DNA from 2 places in the Azospirillum sp. TSO5 genome. Region 1 is predicted to be linked to the other one. Evidence: riboswitches for the same ligand, from Rfam matches in the RefSeq annotation. Region 1 holds a riboswitch; the other holds the start of a gene.

Region 1 (4,164 bases):
GCGGCCGGTGGCGCCGGCCGGCATCGACACCGGGGTGGCGATGTAGAGAGCCTGGATATGGGCGGAGAGGCGCTTGGCCAGGGCAGCGGCCACCGCCAGACGGCTGGCGTAGGCGTCGTCGTTGGCCATGTGCAGCAGGATGGTCTTGATCGGCATGCCCTCGCGTCTCCCAATCTTATGCTTTGGCCCGCCTTCGGCTCGACAGTCGGCCGGCGGAGCGCTTTCCTTTCAGATAACGCTCCGCCGGGGCGAATGGCAATGTCTGCAAGCGGACGGTGTTACTTCACCACCACCGCATAGTGGTCGAGCGGCGCCACCGTCTTGATCAGGCCGCGCGCCTTCAGGAACTCGGCGAAGCGGGTGTAGCGTTCGGCATCCAGCGCCGCCGGGCTGTGGGAGAAGCGCGGCAGGGTGTCGGCCCAGGCGCGGCGGTTCAGTTCGTCGTTCAGCTCCGGCCGGCCCTTGACGAAGGCGGCCTGCGATTCCTCCGGATGGTTCAGAATGTAGAGCGTCGCCCGTTCCACTGCCGCCAGGAAGCGCTTGAAGCGCGGGTCGTTTGCCTTGTCCTTGCGGGCGACCAGGATCAGCTCGTCATAGGGAGGGACGCCCTCCTCTTCCGGGTAGAAGGCGCGGCCGGGATGCTTCTCGATCTCCATCTGGTTCAGCTCGAAGTTGCGGAAGGCGCCGATCACGGCATCGACCTGTCCCGACAGCAGCGACGGCGAAAGCGAGAAGTTGACGTTCACCAGTTCGACGTCCTTCAGGCTCAGCCCCTGCTTCTCCAGCATGGCGCCGAGCAGGGCATCCTCGAAGCCGGCGATCGAGTAGCCGACCTTGCGGCCCTTCAGGTCCTTCAGCGTCTTCACCGGCCCATCGCGCAGCACGACGACGGAGTTCAGCGGCGTCGACACCAGCGTGCCGATGCGGACCAGCGGCAGCCCCTCGTCCACCTGCAGGATCAGCTGCGGCTGGTAGGAGACGGCGATGTCGGTGCCGCCGGCGGCGACCAGCTTCGGCGGATCGTTGGGGTCGGCCGGAGCGGTCAGAGTCACGTCCAGCCCGGCATCCTTGAAGAAGCCCTTCTCCTGCGCCACCACCAGCGGGGCATGGTCGGGGTTGACGAACCAGTCCAGCATCACGGACAGCTTGTCCTGGGCCAGGGCCGGAAGCGAGGTCATCAGGCTGGCGGCCATCAGGCCGGCGGCGAATAGGTGCTTCATCGGGTGTCTCTCCCCCTTCGAGGGTTGGCGGCTTAAGGGTTGGCGTCTTCGGCAGGTTGGGTATCGGGTTGCCAGGGCAGGGCGCGGCGGGCCAGCGCGTCGACGGCGGCGTACAGCGTCACCGCGAACAGCCCCAGCACCAGGACGGCGGCGAACAGAAGGTCGATCTGCATGCGGGCGTTGGCGTGCAGCATTAGGTAGCCGAGGCCGGAGGAAGACCCCACCCATTCGCCGATCACCGCGCCGATCGGCGCCACCGCGGCGGCGACACGCACGCCGGACCAGAAGGCGGGCAGGGCGGCCGGCAGGCGGATGCTCCACAGGATGGCGGCGGGGGAGGCTCCCATGGTGCGGGCAAGGTCGAGCCAGCCGGGATCGGTGCGCCGCAACCCGTCGAACAGCGCAGTCGTCACCGGGAAATAGATCACCAGCACCGCCATCGCGATCTTGGATGCCATGCCGTAGCCCAGCCACAGGACCAACAGCGGCGCCAGAGCGAAGACCGGAATCGCCTGGCTGACCAGCAGCAGCGGCATCAGCCAGCGCCGCGCGGTGCGGAAGCGCGCCAGCAGCAACGCACTGACCCCGCCCAACGCCACGCCGGCGACCAGCCCGATCAGGATCTCGGACAGGGTGGTCAGGCCGTGGGTCAGCAACAGGGGCGCCTGCCTCTGCATCGCGTCGGCCACCGCCAGCGGGCTGGGCAGCAGGTAACGCGGCAGGCCGGTGGCCCAGACCAGCGCCTGCCAGCCGGCGACCAGCACCAGCAGCGTGACCAGAGCGCGCAGCAGCGCCTTCATTCCGCCAGCCTCCGCAGCAGCTCGGCCTGATGCGCGAGCAGGCCGGGATCGTCGACGCGGCGCGGCACGGTGCCGGACGGCTCCAGCGCCGGCCCCATCACGGCGGGACGGCCGGTCATCACATGCAGGCGGTCGCCGATGCGCAGCGCCTCCAGCGGGTCGTGGGTGACCATCAGGACGGTGCGGCCGGCCAATGTCTCTGCCGCTGTTTCCTGCAGCCGCAGCCGGGTGATGGCGTCGAGCGCGGAGAAGGGCTCGTCCATCAGGACCAGCGGCTTGTCCTCCATCAGTGTGCGGGCCAGCGCCACCCGCTGCCGTTGCCCGCCGGACAGGGCAGCCGGGCGGTCGCGTTCCCTCCCCGCCAGACCGACGCGGTCCAGCAATGCGCGGGCCTGCTCCACCCGCGCCGGGCCGGGCCGGCGGTGGCGCAGCCGGTCGCCGAGCAGGACATTGTCGAGGACGGTCAGCCAGGGCAGCAGAAGGTCCTGCTGCGCCATGTAGGCGATGCGGCCGGCCAGCGGTTGCCCATCGCCGGTAACGACTTGCGTCGGCGGTTCCGGTTCGGCGAGACCGGCGAGAATGCGCAGCAGGGTGGTCTTGCCGACGCCGCTCGGTCCCAGCAGGCAGGTGGTCCGGCCGGCCGGCAGTTCCAGCGTCAGGTCGGAGAACAGCAGCGTGCCGCCATAGGTCAGCCGGGCGCGCGAGATCGTCACCGAAAGCGGCGTCATCGCAAGCATGTCGTTCTGGCGGAAAAGGAGTGGGTGCGGTCCCGCATCACTGATCCCTACGCCGGCATGAACCGGATCAGGTTCCAGGGGTCGTCCCGCAACAGGACCTCTCAGCCGCCCATCGGCTCCCCCCAGTGAAGGCGGCGACTATAGGCGCGGACGATCCGTGATCGCAAGCATTGCCGGATCGGACTTCCGGCCAGCGGAATCCCGACCTTGGAAGCGGGCGCTTGACCGGAGCGTGGCCCCGCCTAGTTTCTGGCGGGCATCATGGAGTGCCAGCCCTGACCACGCCCTTTCGCACCCCGCTGTTCATCGGCGGCGAGATCTATCGCGGCTCGACCTATGGGCCGAAACATCCGCTGGCGATCCCGCGCGTCTCGACCGCCATCGACCTCAGCCGTGCCATGGGCTGGCTGCCGGACGAGGTCTATCTCGACACCCATGTGGCGAGCGAACGGGAACTGGCGCGCTTCCACAGCGCCGATTACATCGCGGCGCTGAAACGGGCGGAGGTGGAACAGCGGGTGGATGAGGCTACCGCTGCCCGGCACAATCTCGGCAAGCTGGAGAATCCGGTCTTCGCCGAGATGTACCGGCGGCCCGCCCACAGCAGCGGATCGGCATTGCAGGCCGCCCGGATCCTGGGCGACAGGCCGGCGGGTCTGGTCTATGCCCCGGCGGCAGGGACCCACCATGCGCGGCGCGATCGGGCCAGCGGCTTCTGCTATTTCAACGCGCCGGTGCTGGGCATCCTGGAACTGCTGGACCATGGGCTGGAGCGGGTGCTCTACGTCGATCTCGACGCCCACCATGGCGACGGGGTGGAGGAGGCCTTCGCCGACGACGACCGGGTTCTGACGATCTCCATCCACGAGGACGGGCGCTGGCCCTACACCGGCAAGGCGGAGGATCGCGCCGGCGGGATGGCCCGCAACCTGCCGGTGCCGCCGGGCTTCAACGACAGCGAGATGGAGTATGTGATGGAGGTGGCGGTGCTGCCGCTGGCCCGTGCCTTCTGTCCGCAGGCGATGGTGATCCAGACCGGTGCCGACGCGCTGGCCGAAGACCCGCTGAGCCGGCTGGAGCTGTCCAACCGCGCGCTGTGGGATGCGGTGGCGGCCCTGCTGCCGCTGGCGCCGCGGGTGCTGGTGGTGGGAGGCGGCGGCTATAACCCCTGGTCGGTCGGGCGCTGCTGGGCCGGGATCTGGGCGGTGATGAACGGCATCGACCCCGCGATCAAGCCGACGGCGGAGGCGGAGGCGGTGTTGCGCGGCCTGACCTGGAGCCGCGCCGCGGGCCGCAATCCGCCGGAACACTGGTTCACCACGCTGGGCGACGAACGCCGGCCAGGGCCGGTGCGGGACGTGGTGAAGCGGGTGGCGGAGATGGCGCTGTCCTGAACCGCAGCAAATC
Region 2 (4,164 bases), on a different contig from region 1:
CGGCTCCATCAACAAGCAGATCGTCGCCGCCATCAACAGCGCCGGCGGCCGCGCCGTCGGCCTGTCGGGCAAGGACAGCAACCTGATCACCGCCCGCCGGCTGGAGCGTGTCCAGCGCGACCCCGACAGCAACATCGAGCGGGTGCTGGACCTGGGCTTCGTCGGTGAGCCCTACAAGGTGAATCCGGAGATCCTGCAGGCCCTCGCCAAGTCGGACGTCATCCCGGTGATCGCGCCGGTCGGCTTCGACGTGAACGGCGACACCTACAACATCAACGCCGACACGGCGGCCGGTGCGGTTGCAGCGGCGGTGAAGGCGGCGCGCTTCTTCCTGCTGACCGACGTCGCCGGTGTGCTCGACAAGGAAAAGAAGCTGATCGAGAAGATGTCGCTGGCGGATGCGCACAAGGCCATCGCCGACGGCACCGCCTCGGGCGGCATGATCCCGAAGATCGAGACCTGCATCGGCGCGGTGGAGCAGGGCGTCGACGCAGCTGTTATCCTGGATGGCCGCGTGCCGCATGCGCTGCTGCTCGAGATCTTCACCGAAGGCGGCGCCGGCACCCTGATCGGTAAGGCCTGACGCCGGAATATGGGGGACTGATGTCCGACCTGCGCAAGGATTTGCTCCGCCAGATGAAGGCCATCCGCGAGAAGATGGACCCGAAGCTGGTGGAGCGCGCCAGGCTGGCGGCGTTGGGCAAGGTTCCCTACGACAGTGACGCGGCGAAGGAGGCGGTCGGCCATTTCCTCGACGCCAAGCGGGACGGCGGCGCCTTCCGGCGCAAGCTGGAACAGGCGCTGAAGGCCGAGGGCGCGGCGCTGGACCTCGATGACGGGGACAAGGCGCCGCCGCCCGCGAAGCCGAGGCGCGGCGGCCGGGTGACGTAACGCCGCGTGCCGACGCGAACCACGCAAGGAGCACAGCCTTGCTGCATGTCTTCGTCAATGACGGCGGTCTGCTGCGCTGGGTCAGGGAGGCGGCATCGGACGAGGCGGCGCCGTTGCCCGACTCCGCCGTGTGGCTCGACCTCATCAATCCGACGTCCGAAGAGTTGGCACGGGCGGAGGCGCTGATCGGAACGGGCCTGCCCACCCGCGAGCAGATGGCGGAGATCGAGGAGTCGAGCCGTCTGCGCGTGACCGGCGGCACCTTGACCATGACCGTCACCGCGCTGGTCTGGGCCGACACCGACGAGCCGCGCATCGCCACCGTCAGCTTCGTGCTGGCCGGGCGGCGGCTGGTGACCATCCACGACATCGATCCGCAGGCGCTGCTTGCCTTCCGCCGCCGCGCCACCCATGGCGAGATCTCGGCCGCCCGTGGCGAATTGGTGCTGGCGGCGTTGGTGGATGGGATGATCGACCGCACCTCCGTCGTGTTGCGACGGACCGGGGTGGAGTTGGATGCGCTGAACCGCCGCTATTTCCGTGGGCGCAAGCTGCGGTCCCGTGGCGAGACGCTCGATGATGCCCAGACGCTGAAGCGCATCGGCCATGCCGGCCATCTGATCGGTAAGGCGCGGGTCAGTCTGGCCAGCCTTACCCGTATGACCGATTTCCTGGCGCGCGGCGACGGCTGGAATTCCGGCAAGGCGACGCGGCGCTGGGCCAAGACCACGCTGCAGGACCTGCGCGGGCTCGACCAGTATGCCAATTTCCTCGCCGGCAAGGTCGCTTTGGCGCTGGATACGGCGCTGGGCCAGATCAACGTCGAGCAGAACGAGATCGTCAAGATCGTGTCGGTGCTGACCGTTCTGCTCTATCCGCCGACCCTGGTCGCCAGCATCGGCGGCATGAACTTCACCGACATGCCCGGAAGCGGCTCGCCCTTCGGCTATGCCAGCGCCCTGGGGCTGATGTTGTTGTCGGCTTTGCTGCCGATGGTCTATGTGCGGTCGAAACGCTGGATGTAGCGCGTTTCCACAATATGGCAGGCGGATCGTCCGCGGCGCTTTCCTTTTGACAGGCGCGTCCGTCGTCGGCAGGATGGGCGCATTCCAGGGGGGTCCCGACAGGGGGCTGAGATACCAACGGCCGGACGGCGCCAAGCGTCGCCGGCAGCGTGGTGACCCTTCGAACCTGATCCGGGTCATACCGGCGAAGGGAGGGACCTCGTGACGGGCCGACCACGCCCCCGTCCGGCCGTATCGGCTCCGCTATGCCGGGGAACGGCCTGCACGAAGATACCGCACCTCCGTCCGCAGTCCCGGGTTTGTCCGCCCAACTCCGACGGAGAAACCCAATGCCCAAGGACTTCAACGAGAACGCCATCCGCATCTCGACCGGCCCGCTGCCGTCGTCGCGGAAAATCCATGTGCCCGGCACGCGCTTTCCCGACCTGCGCGTCGCCCTGCGCGAGATCGCGCTGTCGGGCGGCGAGCCGCCGCTGACCGTCTATGACGCTTCCGGCCCCTACACCGACGAGTCGGTCGCCATCGACGTGCGGGCCGGGCTGGCTAAGCACCGCCGCGACTGGATCCTGGCGCGTGGCGATGTCGAGACCACCGACAGCGGCGTGCTGCGGGCCAAGGGCGGCGGGGCCGTGACCCAGATGGCCTACGCCCGCGCCGGCATCGTCACTGCGGAGATGGAATACATCGCCGTCCGCGAGAACCTCGGCCGCGCCGCCGCGCTGGAGGCCGCGCGCGACGGCGAGGATTTCGGTGCCGAGATCCCCGACTTCATCACCCCGGAATTCGTCCGTGACGAGGTGGCGCGCGGGCGGGCGATCATCCCGTCCAACGTCAACCACCCCGAGTCGGAGCCGATGATCATCGGCCGCAACTTCCTGACCAAGATCAACGCCAACATCGGCAATTCCGCCGTGACCTCCTCGATCGAGGAGGAGGTTGAGAAGATGGTCTGGTCGATCCGCTGGGGCGCCGACACCGTGATGGACCTGTCCACCGGCGCCGACATCCACCAGACCCGCGAGTGGATCCTGCGGAATTCCCCGGTTCCCATCGGCACCGTGCCGATCTATCAGGCGCTGGAGAAGGTGAATGGCAAGGCCGAGGATCTGACCTGGGAGCTGTTCCGCGACACGCTGATCGAACAGGCGGAGCAGGGCGTCGATTACTTCACCATTCATGCCGGTCTGCGGCTGGCCCACATCCCGCTGACCGCCAAGCGGGTGACCGGCATCGTCTCGCGCGGCGGGTCGATCATCGCCAAATGGTGCCTGGCGCATCACCGCGAGAATTTCCTCTACGACCATTTCGCCGACATCGTCGAGATCTGCCGGACCTATGACGTGGCGCTGTCGATGGGCGACGGTCTGCGGCCGGGCAGCCAGGCCGACGCCAACGACGCCGCCCAATTCGCCGAATTGGAGACTCTGGGCGAGCTGACCAAGATCGCCTGGGCGCGCGACGTGCAGGTGATGATCGAGGGGCCGGGCCACGTGCCGATGCACAAGATCAAGCACAATGTGGAGAAGCAGATCGCACTGTGCGGCGAGGCGCCCTTCTACACGCTCGGGCCGTTGGTGACCGACATCGCGCCGGGTTACGACCACATCACCAGCGCCATCGGCGCGGCAATGATCGGCTGGTTCGGCACGGCGATGCTCTGCTACGTCACGCCGAAGGAGCATCTGGGCCTGCCGGACCGCGACGACGTGAAGGCCGGCGTCATCGCCTACAAGATCGCCGCCCATGCCGCCGACCTCGCCAAGGGCCACCCGGCGGCGCGGCTGCGTGACGACGCCATGTCGCGCGCCCGCTTCTCCTTCCGCTGGCGCGACCAGTTCGCCCTGTCGCTCGACCCCGACACGGCGATGGCCTACCACGACGAGACCCTGCCGGCGGAGGGCGCCAAGACCGCGCATTTCTGTTCGATGTGCGGGCCGAAATTCTGTTCGATGAAGATCACGCAGGAAATCCGCGACGCCGCGGAGTCCGGCATGGCCGAGATGTCGCAGAAGTTCCGCGAGTCGGGCGGGGAAATCTACCAGCCGGCGGCGGAGTGAGGGTTCGGCGTTGATGCCCCCTCCCTAACCCTCCCCCGCCTTTGGCGGGAGAGGGAACTCCGCCGCTTCGGCGGATCGGCAACGCTGGCAAGCGTCCTACCCCCTCTCCCGCGATAGCGGGGGAGGGTGGGGAGGGGGCATCCGTCATAGCTACTCCTCACCCCGCGTACCTGATCTCCAACACCTCCACC

Evidence for each region. Region 1 has a riboswitch for thiamine pyrophosphate ahead of TSO5_RS27750 (ABC transporter ATP-binding protein). Riboswitches for the same ligand answer to the same signal wherever they lie in the genome.
Region 2: another riboswitch for thiamine pyrophosphate. It lies ahead of thiC (phosphomethylpyrimidine synthase ThiC); the one in region 1 lies ahead of TSO5_RS27750 (ABC transporter ATP-binding protein).

Annotation. Positions count from the first base shown of each region.
Region 1 is NZ_LGQY01000128.1:136,307-140,470, reverse strand. It holds gene TSO5_RS27765 (universal stress protein) at 1-156, opposite strand, end outside; gene TSO5_RS27760 (ABC transporter substrate-binding protein) at 279-1,220, opposite strand; gene TSO5_RS27755 (ABC transporter permease) at 1,253-2,020, opposite strand; gene TSO5_RS27750 (ABC transporter ATP-binding protein) at 2,017-2,748, opposite strand; TPP riboswitch at 2,784-2,890, opposite strand; gene TSO5_RS27745 (acetoin utilization protein AcuC) at 3,024-4,151, shown strand.
Region 2 is NZ_LGQY01000010.1:39,246-43,409, reverse strand. It holds gene argB (acetylglutamate kinase) at 1-583, shown strand, start outside; gene TSO5_RS02720 (hypothetical protein) at 604-891, shown strand; gene TSO5_RS02715 (CorA family divalent cation transporter) at 930-1,916, shown strand; TPP riboswitch at 1,993-2,126, shown strand; gene thiC (phosphomethylpyrimidine synthase ThiC) at 2,246-3,973, shown strand; gene greB (transcription elongation factor GreB) at 4,131-4,164, opposite strand, start outside.